One region of the Cupriavidus sp. 22TCCZM04-2 genome, then DNA from elsewhere that is predicted to be linked to it. Evidence: predicted binding sites of a transcription regulator. Region 1 holds the regulator's gene; each other region holds the start of a gene.
What was found. Region 1 encodes HrcA, which represses chaperone genes, less so after heat shock. Its sites were predicted from a motif close to TTAGCACTCNNNNNNNNNGAGTGCTAA; they were not measured.
Positions count from the first base shown of each region.

Region 1 (3,277 bases):
CCCGACCTGCTGGTGCAGCGCCGCAATATAGGCGGGATGGTCATGGAAATGCTTCACGAAGCGAAGTTCAGGCTGGTTGCGCCACTGGCCGAGCACCCGGAATACCTCGTCGAACGCGGTGGCCGTGGTGGTGCCGGAGTATTGCGGATACATCGGCAGCACCAGCACCTGCTCCGTGCCCTGGCGGCGCAGCGCCTCCAGCACGGATTCGACCGACGGATTGCCATAGCGCATCGCGCAGGCGACCGTGACCTCGTAGCCCTGCTGGTTGAGCAGGCGCTGCAGCGCGTGCGCCTGGCGTTCGCTGTATACGAGTAGCGGCGACCCGGTCATATGCGCCTCGCGCAGCCAGATCGACTCGTACTTGAGGGCCGAGGCGCGCGAGCGCAGCGGCACGATCACCCCATGCAGCAGCGGCAGCCAGGCCAGGCGCGGGATCTCGACCACGCGCGGATCGGAAAGGAACTCCTTCAGGTAGCGCCCCACCGCCTTGGGGGTCGGTGCGTCGGGCGTGCCCAGGTTGACCAGCAGGATGGCCGTGCGCGGCGCCTGGCCGTGCTGATAGACCGGTTCGGGAGAAAACGTCATGTCGCTTCCGATAGGGCCGGGCGGCAGGATGCCGCCGGGCTGTGGAAATGGGGACGCAGACTGTGTGACCCGCTGGACGGGTCCTAGTTCTGGCTCAGTGCGCTCGACAGCAGCCGTGCCGTGATGTCGACAATCGGGATGACCCGCTCATAGGCCATGCGGGTCGGGCCGATCACCCCCAGCGTGCCGACGATCTGGCCATCCACCTCGTATGGCGCGGTGATCACGGCCATGTCCTCGAGCGGCACCAGCTGGCTTTCGCCGCCGATGAAAATCTGCACGCCCTGCGCATGGCTTGACACGTCCAGCAGCTGGAGCAGGCTGGTCTTGTGCTCGAACACGTCGAACAGCCGGCGCAGCTTGTCCATGCTCGACGACAGGTCTTCCACCTCCAGCAGCTTGCGCTCGCCGCTGATGTAGACGTGGTCGTCCTCTTCTTCCATGGCGCTGCTGCCCGCCTCGACCGCCGCCTGCATCAGTTGCGACATGTCGCGCCGCAGGTCGCGCAGTTCCACGCGCAGGTGGTCGCGCACGGCGTCGAAGCTCATGCCCGCGTAATGCGCGTTGAAGAAATTCGCCGCTTCAATGAGCTGGGCGGGGGTGTACGGCAGTTCCGTCTGGATGATCCGGTTCTGCACGTCGCCCTCAGGGCTGACGATGATCAGCAGGATGCGCTTGTCCGACAGCCGCATGAATTCGATCTGACGGAACGACTGCGCGCGCCGCGGTGTCATGATCACGCCGGCAAAGTGCGAGAGGTTTGACAAGGTTCGCGCGGCCGCCGTGATCACGCGCTGCGGGCCGAGCTGCTGCTGACCGCCGAGCTGGCCCTGGATCTGGCCGGCCAGCTCCGTCATCTCCATGCCGCCGCGCTCGATCGGCTTGACGGTCAGCATGGTATCGACGAACAGGCGATACCCGCGCGGCGTGGGGATCCGTCCCGCGGAAGTATGCGGGCTTGAGATAAAGCCCATTTCCTCCAGATCGGACATCACATTGCGGATGGTGGCCGGCGACAGGTCCAACCCGGAATACCTGGACAGGGTCCGGGAGCCGACCGGCTGCCCTTCGGCAATGTAGCGCTCAATCAGGGTCTTGAGCAGCGTTTTCGAACGTTCATCCATGATGCCCCGATTTTACGCAAGTTTTACCGCTTCGGGCGCCTGGCCGGCCCCCGCCACATGGCGCGTCCGCCCCATGCTGGCAACGGTCACGGCGGTATGGTCTAATCCCCGCATGTCTGCCCCCCCCAAAACCAGCGCCTTGCGCACCCCGTTCAAGACCGTGGCCCTCGTGGGCCGGTACTCGACTGCCGGCATCGAAGGCCCGCTGGAGGAGCTCGCGTCCTACATCCTGCGCAATGGCCAGGATGTGGTGTTCGAACGCGAGACCGCGCAGGCCACCGGGCTGACCGGCTATCCCGCACTGACCGCCGAGGAAATCGGCCGGGAGGCGGACGTCGCCGTGGTGCTGGGCGGCGACGGCACGCTGCTCGGGCTTGCCCGCCAGCTTGCCGGACACAACGTGCCGCTGATCGGCGTCAACCACGGCCGGCTCGGCTTCATGACGGATATCCCGCTCGAAGACGTGCAGACGGTGCTGCCGGACATGCTCGAAGGCCGCTACGAGGCCGAGACCCGGCTGCTGCTGGAATCCAGCGTCGTGCGCGACGACAGCCGCATCTTCTCCGCGCTGGCCCTGAACGACGTGGTGGTCAACCGTTCGGGCATTTCCGGCATGGTCGAACTGGCCGTGTCGGTGGACGGCTACTTCATGTACAACCAGCGGTCGGACGGCCTGATCGTGTCGACCGCCACCGGTTCGACCGCCTACGCGCTGTCCGCCGGCGGACCGATCCTCCACCCGACGCTGTCAGGCCTGGTGCTGGTGCCAATCGCCCCGCACTCGCTGTCCAACCGGCCCATCGTGCTGCCGCACGATGCCGAGGTGACCATCGAGGTGGCGACCGCGCGCGACGCCAGCGTCAACTTCGACATGCAGTCGCTCACGTCGCTGCTGCCGGGCGACCGCATCGTCGTGCGGCGCTCGAAGAAGACCATCCAGCTGCTGCACCCGGTGGGCTACAACTACTACGCCACGCTGCGCAAGAAGCTGCACTGGCACGAGTACCCGACCGAGGACAACCGCCTCTGAGCGACTGAATCCGGCTGAATCCGGCTGAATCCGGCTGAATCCGGCTAAATCCGGCTCAAACCGTCCGCACCGACCCAACCCTTTCACCGCCACGATGCTGCGCAGCCTGTCCATCCGCGATTTCGTCATCGTCGATACGCTCGACCTCGATTTCCAGTCCGGCTTCACGGTCTTCACCGGCGAAACCGGCGCCGGCAAATCGATCCTGATCGACGCGCTGGCGCTGGTGCTGGGCGAACGCGCCGATGCCGGCATCGTGCGCGAAGGCGCCACGCGCGCCAGCATCAGCGCCACCTTCTCGACGCACGTGGCCCTCGACGCCTGGCTCGACGAGCAAGAACTGGGCGGCGAGGACGACGGCGGCATGCGGACCGTGCTGCTGCGGCGCACGGTCGACGCCGGTGGTCGCAGCAAGGCCTTCATCAACGGCGCCGCCGCGACGCTGGCCCAGTTGCGCGAGGTCGGCGACCAGCTGGTCGATATCCATGGCCAGCATGCCCACCAGCTGCTGCTGCGCCCCGACGCCCAGCGCCTG
Region 1 covers NZ_JBYOJS010000003.1:201,464-204,740, reverse strand. The annotation lists gene hemH (ferrochelatase) at 1-588, opposite strand, end outside; gene hrcA (heat-inducible transcriptional repressor HrcA) at 672-1,712, opposite strand; gene AC3FKG_RS06790 (NAD kinase) at 1,825-2,742, shown strand; gene recN (DNA repair protein RecN) at 2,837-3,277, shown strand, end outside.

Region 2 (3,277 bases), on a different contig from region 1:
AGCGATGGCCCGGCGAACGTGATCGTTCCGCGCGCTTCCGGTATGACCGACTCGATCGTCTCGACGACTTCGCCCATGTCTGCGACGCTGCCGTGGATATTGAAGACGTCAGCGCCGCGATAGCCGGAACGTGCGCACGCGATGAACATGCGCGCAAGGTCGTCGGCATAGTGAATCTGGCTGCGGCCGCTGTATCGAATATGGAAACGACGCGCGAGCGCTGCCGCCAGGACCGCCTGGGTGGGCGCCGCGGTCAGGCCATAGTCTCTTCCGGCGCCGAATACTGTTGCCGGGCGAAGGCCGATGCTGGAGACGCCTCTGTCCTGGTAATACACGCGCGCCATGCCCTCTTCTGCCTGCTTGAACACACCATAGAGGGTCGTCGGATGCCCGCGGGTGTGGTGCAGGACGGTTGCATCGCTCGCCGCGCCGCAACTGTCGTACACCGCGATCGATGACGCGTACACGATGCCGGCGATCCGCTGGGCGCGCCGCGCCACTGCCTCGAACAGATTCACGCCGCCCAGCACGTTGACGCGGGCCCCCAGCAGGGGATCGGCCTTGAACCTTGGGTGAATCAGCGCCGCCAGGTGAATGACATGCGTGATGCGATACCTGTCCAGTGTTGCCTCGAGCAGGCCCAGGTCCGTGATGTCGCCGCGAACCATCTCGACGCGCGACAGATGTGCGTCGTCCATCAACAGGCGCAGGCGCCGGACATCGTTGTCCGCGTCAAAGGCAACGACCGGCACGCCTTCCTGTACGAGCCGGCGCACCGTCCATGCGCCGATACATCCCAGTGCCCCGGTTACCAGAAATCGCTCAGAGTTCGCCATCGTTGCCTGTCACCGGTTGCGGGCACCGCCACGTGCCCGGAATGAACTGTCAGCATTCTAGGAAGGCCATCGCCATCGGGATTGACGTGGCGGGGCGCCGGCGTGACAGCCGGGGACATTGCGCGAGGAGTTCAGGCTGGCGCGGGAAGCCGTAAGAGGCCAGGGTTGAACGAATCTCGCCACCTCGCCACCTTCGCCTCCGCGTCACTAAAGGCCCCCGACACCCACCAAGGGAAAACCCCCATCAAGTCGCTGTCTTGAAATGGCCATACCGCGTCCCTATAATTAGCACTCGCTGGGGGTGAGTGCTAACAGCCCCCTGCGGTACCCGAAATTCCGCGGCCGCCGACCCTGATCGCGGCTCGCTTGTGAATCAAAACTCACTTTTGTATCTAGGAGTCCCGTATGAATCTGCGTCCTTTGCACGACCGTGTGATCGTGAAGCGTCTGGACAACGAAACCAAGACCGCGTCCGGTATCGTGATTCCCGACAACGCCGCCGAGAAGCCGGATCAAGGCGAAGTGCTGGCCATCGGCCCGGGCAAGAAGGATGACAAGGGCAACAACATTGCCCTCGACGTCAAGGTGGGTGACCGTGTGCTGTTCGGCAAGTATGCCGGCCAGGGCGTGAAGGTCGATGGCCAGGAACTGCTGGTCATGCGCGAAGAAGACATCATGGCCGTGGTGAACAAGTAATTACTTGTTGACGACTAGCACCGTACCGAATTAGGAGAATCAGAACATGGCAGCAAAAGACGTAGTATTTGGCGACGCCGCCCGTGCCAAGATGGTCGAAGGCGTGAACATCCTCGCCAACGCAGTGAAGGTTACGCTGGGTCCGAAGGGCCGCAACGTGGTGCTGGAGCGCAGCTTCGGCGGCCCGACCGTGACCAAGGACGGCGTGTCCGTGGCCAAGGAAATCGAGCTGAAGGACAAGCTGCAGAACATGGGCGCCCAGATGGTCAAGGAAGTGGCTTCCAAGACCAGCGACAACGCCGGTGACGGTACCACCACCGCTACCGTTCTGGCCCAGTCGATCGTGCGCGAAGGCATGAAGTTCGTCGCCGCCGGCATGAACCCGATGGACCTGAAGCGCGGTATCGACAAGGCTGTCGGCGCCGCCGTGGAAGAGCTGAAGAAGATCAGCAAGCCCACCACCACCAGCAAGGAAATCGCCCAGGTTGGCGCGATCTCGGCCAACAGCGACGCCTCGATCGGCGAGCGCATTGCCGAAGCCATGGACAAGGTCGGCAAGGAAGGCGTGATCACCGTCGAAGACGGCAAGTCGCTGGCCGACGAGCTGGAAGTCGTGGAAGGCATGCAGTTCGACCGCGGCTACCTGTCGCCGTACTTCATCAACAACCCGGAAAAGCAGGTTGTCCAGCTGGACAACCCGTTCGTGCTGCTGTTCGACAAGAAGGTGTCGAACATCCGCGACCTGCTGCCGGTGCTGGAGCAAGTGGCCAAGGCCGGCCGCCCGCTGCTGATCATCGCTGAAGACGTCGAAGGCGAAGCCCTGGCGACCCTGGTGGTCAACAACATCCGTGGCATCCTGAAGACCGCCGCCGTCAAGGCTCCGGGCTTCGGCGACCGCCGCAAGGCCATGCTGGAAGACATCGCCATCCTGACCGGCGGCACCGTCATCGCCGAAGAAATCGGCCTGACGCTGGAAAAGGCGACCCTGAACGACCTCGGCCAGGCCAAGCGCATCGAGATCGGCAAGGAAAACACCATCATCATCGACGGTGCCGGCGACGCTGGTGCGATCGAAGGCCGTGTCAAGCAGATCCGCGCCCAGATCGAAGAAGCGACTTCGGATTACGACCGTGAAAAGCTGCAAGAGCGCGTGGCCAAGCTGGCCGGCGGTGTTGCCGTGATCAAGGTTGGCGCTGCCACCGAAGTCGAAATGAAGGAAAAGAAGGCCCGCGTCGAAGACGCCCTGCACGCTACCCGCGCTGCAGTGGAAGAAGGCATCGTCCCCGGCGGCGGTGTGGCCCTGCTGCGTGCCCGCGCTGCGATCTCGGCACTGACCGGTGAAAACCCGGACCAGAACGCCGGTATCAAGATCGTGCTGCGCGCCATGGAAGAGCCGCTGCGCCAGATCGTGCTGAACGCTGGTGAAGAAGCTTCGGTCGTCGTTGCCAAGGTTATCGAAGGCAAGGGCAACTACGGCTACAACGCGGCTTCGGGCGAGTACGGCGACCTGGTGGAAATGGGCGTGCTGGACCCGACCAAGGTCACCCGCACCGCACTGCAGAACGCTGCTTCGGTGGCTTCGCTGATGCTGACCACGGATTGCGCCGTTGCTGAAACGCCGAAGGAAGAGTCGGCTCCGGCAATGCCGGGCGGCATGGGCGGCATGGGCGGCATGGAAGGCATGATGTAATTTGTGCCGACCGACTGCCTTAACGGGCAGGCTGTCTGAAAAAACCCCCGCAAGC
Region 2 covers NZ_JBYOJS010000010.1:98,485-101,761, reverse strand. The annotation lists gene AC3FKG_RS16455 (NAD-dependent epimerase/dehydratase family protein) at 1-836, opposite strand, end outside; gene groES (co-chaperone GroES) at 1,242-1,532, shown strand; gene groL (chaperonin GroEL) at 1,579-3,222, shown strand.
Region 2: groES (co-chaperone GroES) is a predicted target of HrcA. The motif match lies at 1,122-1,148, and genes of this name have one in related genera.

Region 3 (3,277 bases), on a different contig from region 1:
TCTTGTCGCGGCCGCCGTGCCGCACGGCGCGGATGGGCGATACTGTGTGCTGCCCTCGCCATCGCGCGCCACCGCAGTCTTGCCGGCGCCCCGACTTCCAATCTTGCATGAACAAGCCAAGCCAATCTTCCGGGCTCCTCGCCTCGTTCCGCCGTTTTGCCGCGCTGGCCTTCCTGGCGCTGGCGCTTGCCGCCTGCGGCCAGCAGAAGGCCTCGTTCCGCAACGTCGACATCAGCGGCGGCGCGGACTTCGGCAAGGATTTTTCGCTGACCGACCACAACGGCAAGGTGCGCACGATCGCCGACTTCAAGGGCAAGGTCGTGGTGATGTTCTTCGGCTACACGCATTGTCCCGACGTCTGCCCGACCACCATGGCCGAACTCAAGGCGGTGATGGAGCAGCTCGGCCCGGACGCCGACAAGGTGCAGGTGCTGTTCGTCACGGTCGATCCGGAGCGCGATACGCAGGCGCTGCTGGCGCAGTACGTGCCGGCGTTCGATCCGCGCTTCCTGGGCATGCGGCCGGCCGACGAGGCGGCGCTGCAGAAGGTCGCCAAGGATTTCAAGGTGTACTACGCGAAGGTGCCGGGTTCTTCGCCGAACAACTACACCATGGATCACTCGGCCGGCAGCTACGTGTTCGACCCGGAAGGGCGGCTGCGGCTGTTCATCCGTCACGGGCAAGGGCCAGAGCCGATTGCCCACGATATCAAGCAGCTGCTGTCCTGAGCGCGGCGCGGGAATGAAAAAAGGCCGGTCCAGTGGACCGGCCTTTTGCATGGCGCCAGCGATTGTGCTGGCGCGGCGGCGATCAGGCAAACGCCTGCAGCGCGCCCTTCATCTTCTTCATGGCCGCCGCCTCGATCTGGCGAATCCGTTCGGCCGACACGCCGAATTCATCGGCCAGCTCATGCAGCGTGGCGCCGCCCGAGCCATCGTCCTCGACGTTCAGCCAGCGCGCCTCGATGATGCGGCGGCTGCGGTCGTCCAGGCGCGTCAGCGCTTCTTCCAGGCCCTCGACCTGCATACGGTCGTGACGCTGGGCTTCCAGCACCCGCGTGGGCTCGTTGTGGTTGTCCGCCAGGTAGGCGATCGGGGCGAAGTCTTCCTCGCCGTCTTCGATTTGCCCTTCCAGCGCGAGATCGCCACCCGACAGGCGGGTTTCCATCTCCATCACCTCTTCGGGCTTGACGTTGAGCTCGCGCGCAACGGCTTCGACCTGCTCCGGCGTGAAGGTATGGGCACCCTTCTTGTGGCTGCGCAGGTTGAAGAACAGCTTGCGCTGGGCCTTGGTGGTCGCCACCTTGACCATGCGCCAGTTCTTCAGCACGTACTCGTGGATCTCGGCCTTGATCCAGTGCATCGCGTACGACACCAGGCGCACGCCCTGGTCCGGGTTGAAGCGCTTCACTGCCTTCATCAGGCCGATATTGCCTTCCTGGATCAGGTCAGCGTGCGGCAGGCCATACCCGAGGTACTGGCGTGCGATCGACACCACCAGGCGCAGGTGGGACATCACCAGCTGGCGTGCGGCATCTACGGAATCATGGTCGCGCAGTTCGCGCGCGAGACGCTGCTCTTCCTCGGCGGTCAGCAGGGGAATGCGGTGGATGGCCTGGATATAGCTTTCCAGGTTGCCCACGGTGGCCGGGAAGGTCAATGCAAAGCTTCCAGCCAGCTTGGGCGCCGTCGGCAGACGGCTGTTCAGCACGGTTTGGTCGGCAGGCAAGACTGCGTTCACTCAATTACTCCTTTCGCATCCGGCGGTTCGGTTGCCGGTGTGCCGCTCCGGACGGGACGGCACAGCATTGCAACACATCTTAGCACTCAAGCCGGGTGAGTGCTAATTGGAGTCCCTAACGCCTTGATAGTTCCTGATGATTGTCATCTATATTCGGATAGTGTTATGCGCGGCAAGGTACTAAGACGGCATATCGGTGCTCCGATATCCTGTGTTAGAGGCCCGTGAGGGTTCGGGGTTCGCACCGGCCGGCGGGATACAGTATTGCGCCAGACGCTACACTGACAGTGCCGTCGCGAGCCCGTCACGGCTTGTGCAAGAGCCTGCCCCACGATCCGGAGGAGCTATGTCTGCCATCGAACACCTGCTCAAGCCCCATGTACGAGACCTGGGCGATTTCACCGTGCGTCGCCTGCTGCCGGCCGCTGCCGCCCAGACCGTCGGCCCGTTCATCTTCTTCGACCATATGGGGCCGGTGACGCTGCCGCCTGGCCACGGTGCCGATGTGCGGCCGCATCCGCATATCGGCCTGGCCACGGTGACCTACCTGTTCGACGGGGAGATCATGCACCGCGACAGCCTTGGCAGCGAGCAGCTCATTCGCCCCGGCGACGTCAACTGGATGACCGCGGGCAACGGCATTGTCCATTCGGAGCGTTCGCCCGAGACCGTGCGCGAAGCCGGCGCGCGCCTGCATGGCATCCAGACCTGGGTGGCATTGCCGAAGGACCATGAGACCGTGGCGCCCTCGTTCTTCCATCATCCCGGTGCCACGCTGCCGAAAATCGAACAGCCCGGTGTACGCATGACGGTGATTGCCGGAGATGCCTTTGGCAAGACATCGCCGGTCAAGGTATTCAGCCGCACGCTCTACGTCGCGATTGAACTCGATGCCGGCGCGAGCGTGGAGATCCCGCCGGACCATGCCGAGCGGGGCATCTACCCGGTCGACGGCAGCGTGGCGCTCGACGGCGAAGCGCTGCCGGCCGAGCATATGGTCGTGCTGACGCCCGGCCTGGCGGCCACCCTGACGGCCACCGCGCCGGCGCGCGTGATGCTGCTGGGCGGAGATCCCACCGACGGTCACCGCTTTATCTTCTGGAACTTCGTGGCCAGCAGCAAGGAAGCGATCGAGGCGGCTTCGCAGCGCTGGGAGGACGACGGCTTCCCCCATGTCCCCGGCGAGACCGAGCGCATTCCGCTGCCGCCGCGCAAGACCTGAAGCGCCTGGGGGGTCAGAGCGGACTGGCCCAGGCCACGCGCGTGCCCTGGCGCAGGCATTCCTGGATGGCGCGCACCTGCGTTGCGATCGGCGCGGGCACCGGCACCGAGCCGTCCAGCACCTGGCGCGTCCAGCCCGCCGTCTCGGCCACGTCGCTGCCCTGGGGCAGCTCGGGCACATCGGCAATCGATCCGCTGGTCGGGTCGACCAGGGTCTGCTGGTGCCCGTCATGCAGCCAGTCGATGCGGCTGCCGCGGCGCGCGTCGGCCACCACCTCGCCTTCGGTGCCGCGGGCGAGCAGCACATTGGCGGGCT
Region 3 covers NZ_JBYOJS010000004.1:277,046-280,322, reverse strand. The annotation lists gene AC3FKG_RS09215 (SCO family protein) at 108-728, shown strand; gene rpoH (RNA polymerase sigma factor RpoH) at 811-1,740, opposite strand; gene AC3FKG_RS09205 (pirin family protein) at 2,087-2,962, shown strand; gene ybiB (DNA-binding protein YbiB) at 2,976-3,277, opposite strand, start outside.
Region 3: rpoH (RNA polymerase sigma factor RpoH) is a predicted target of HrcA. The motif match lies at 1,820-1,846, and genes of this name have one in related genera.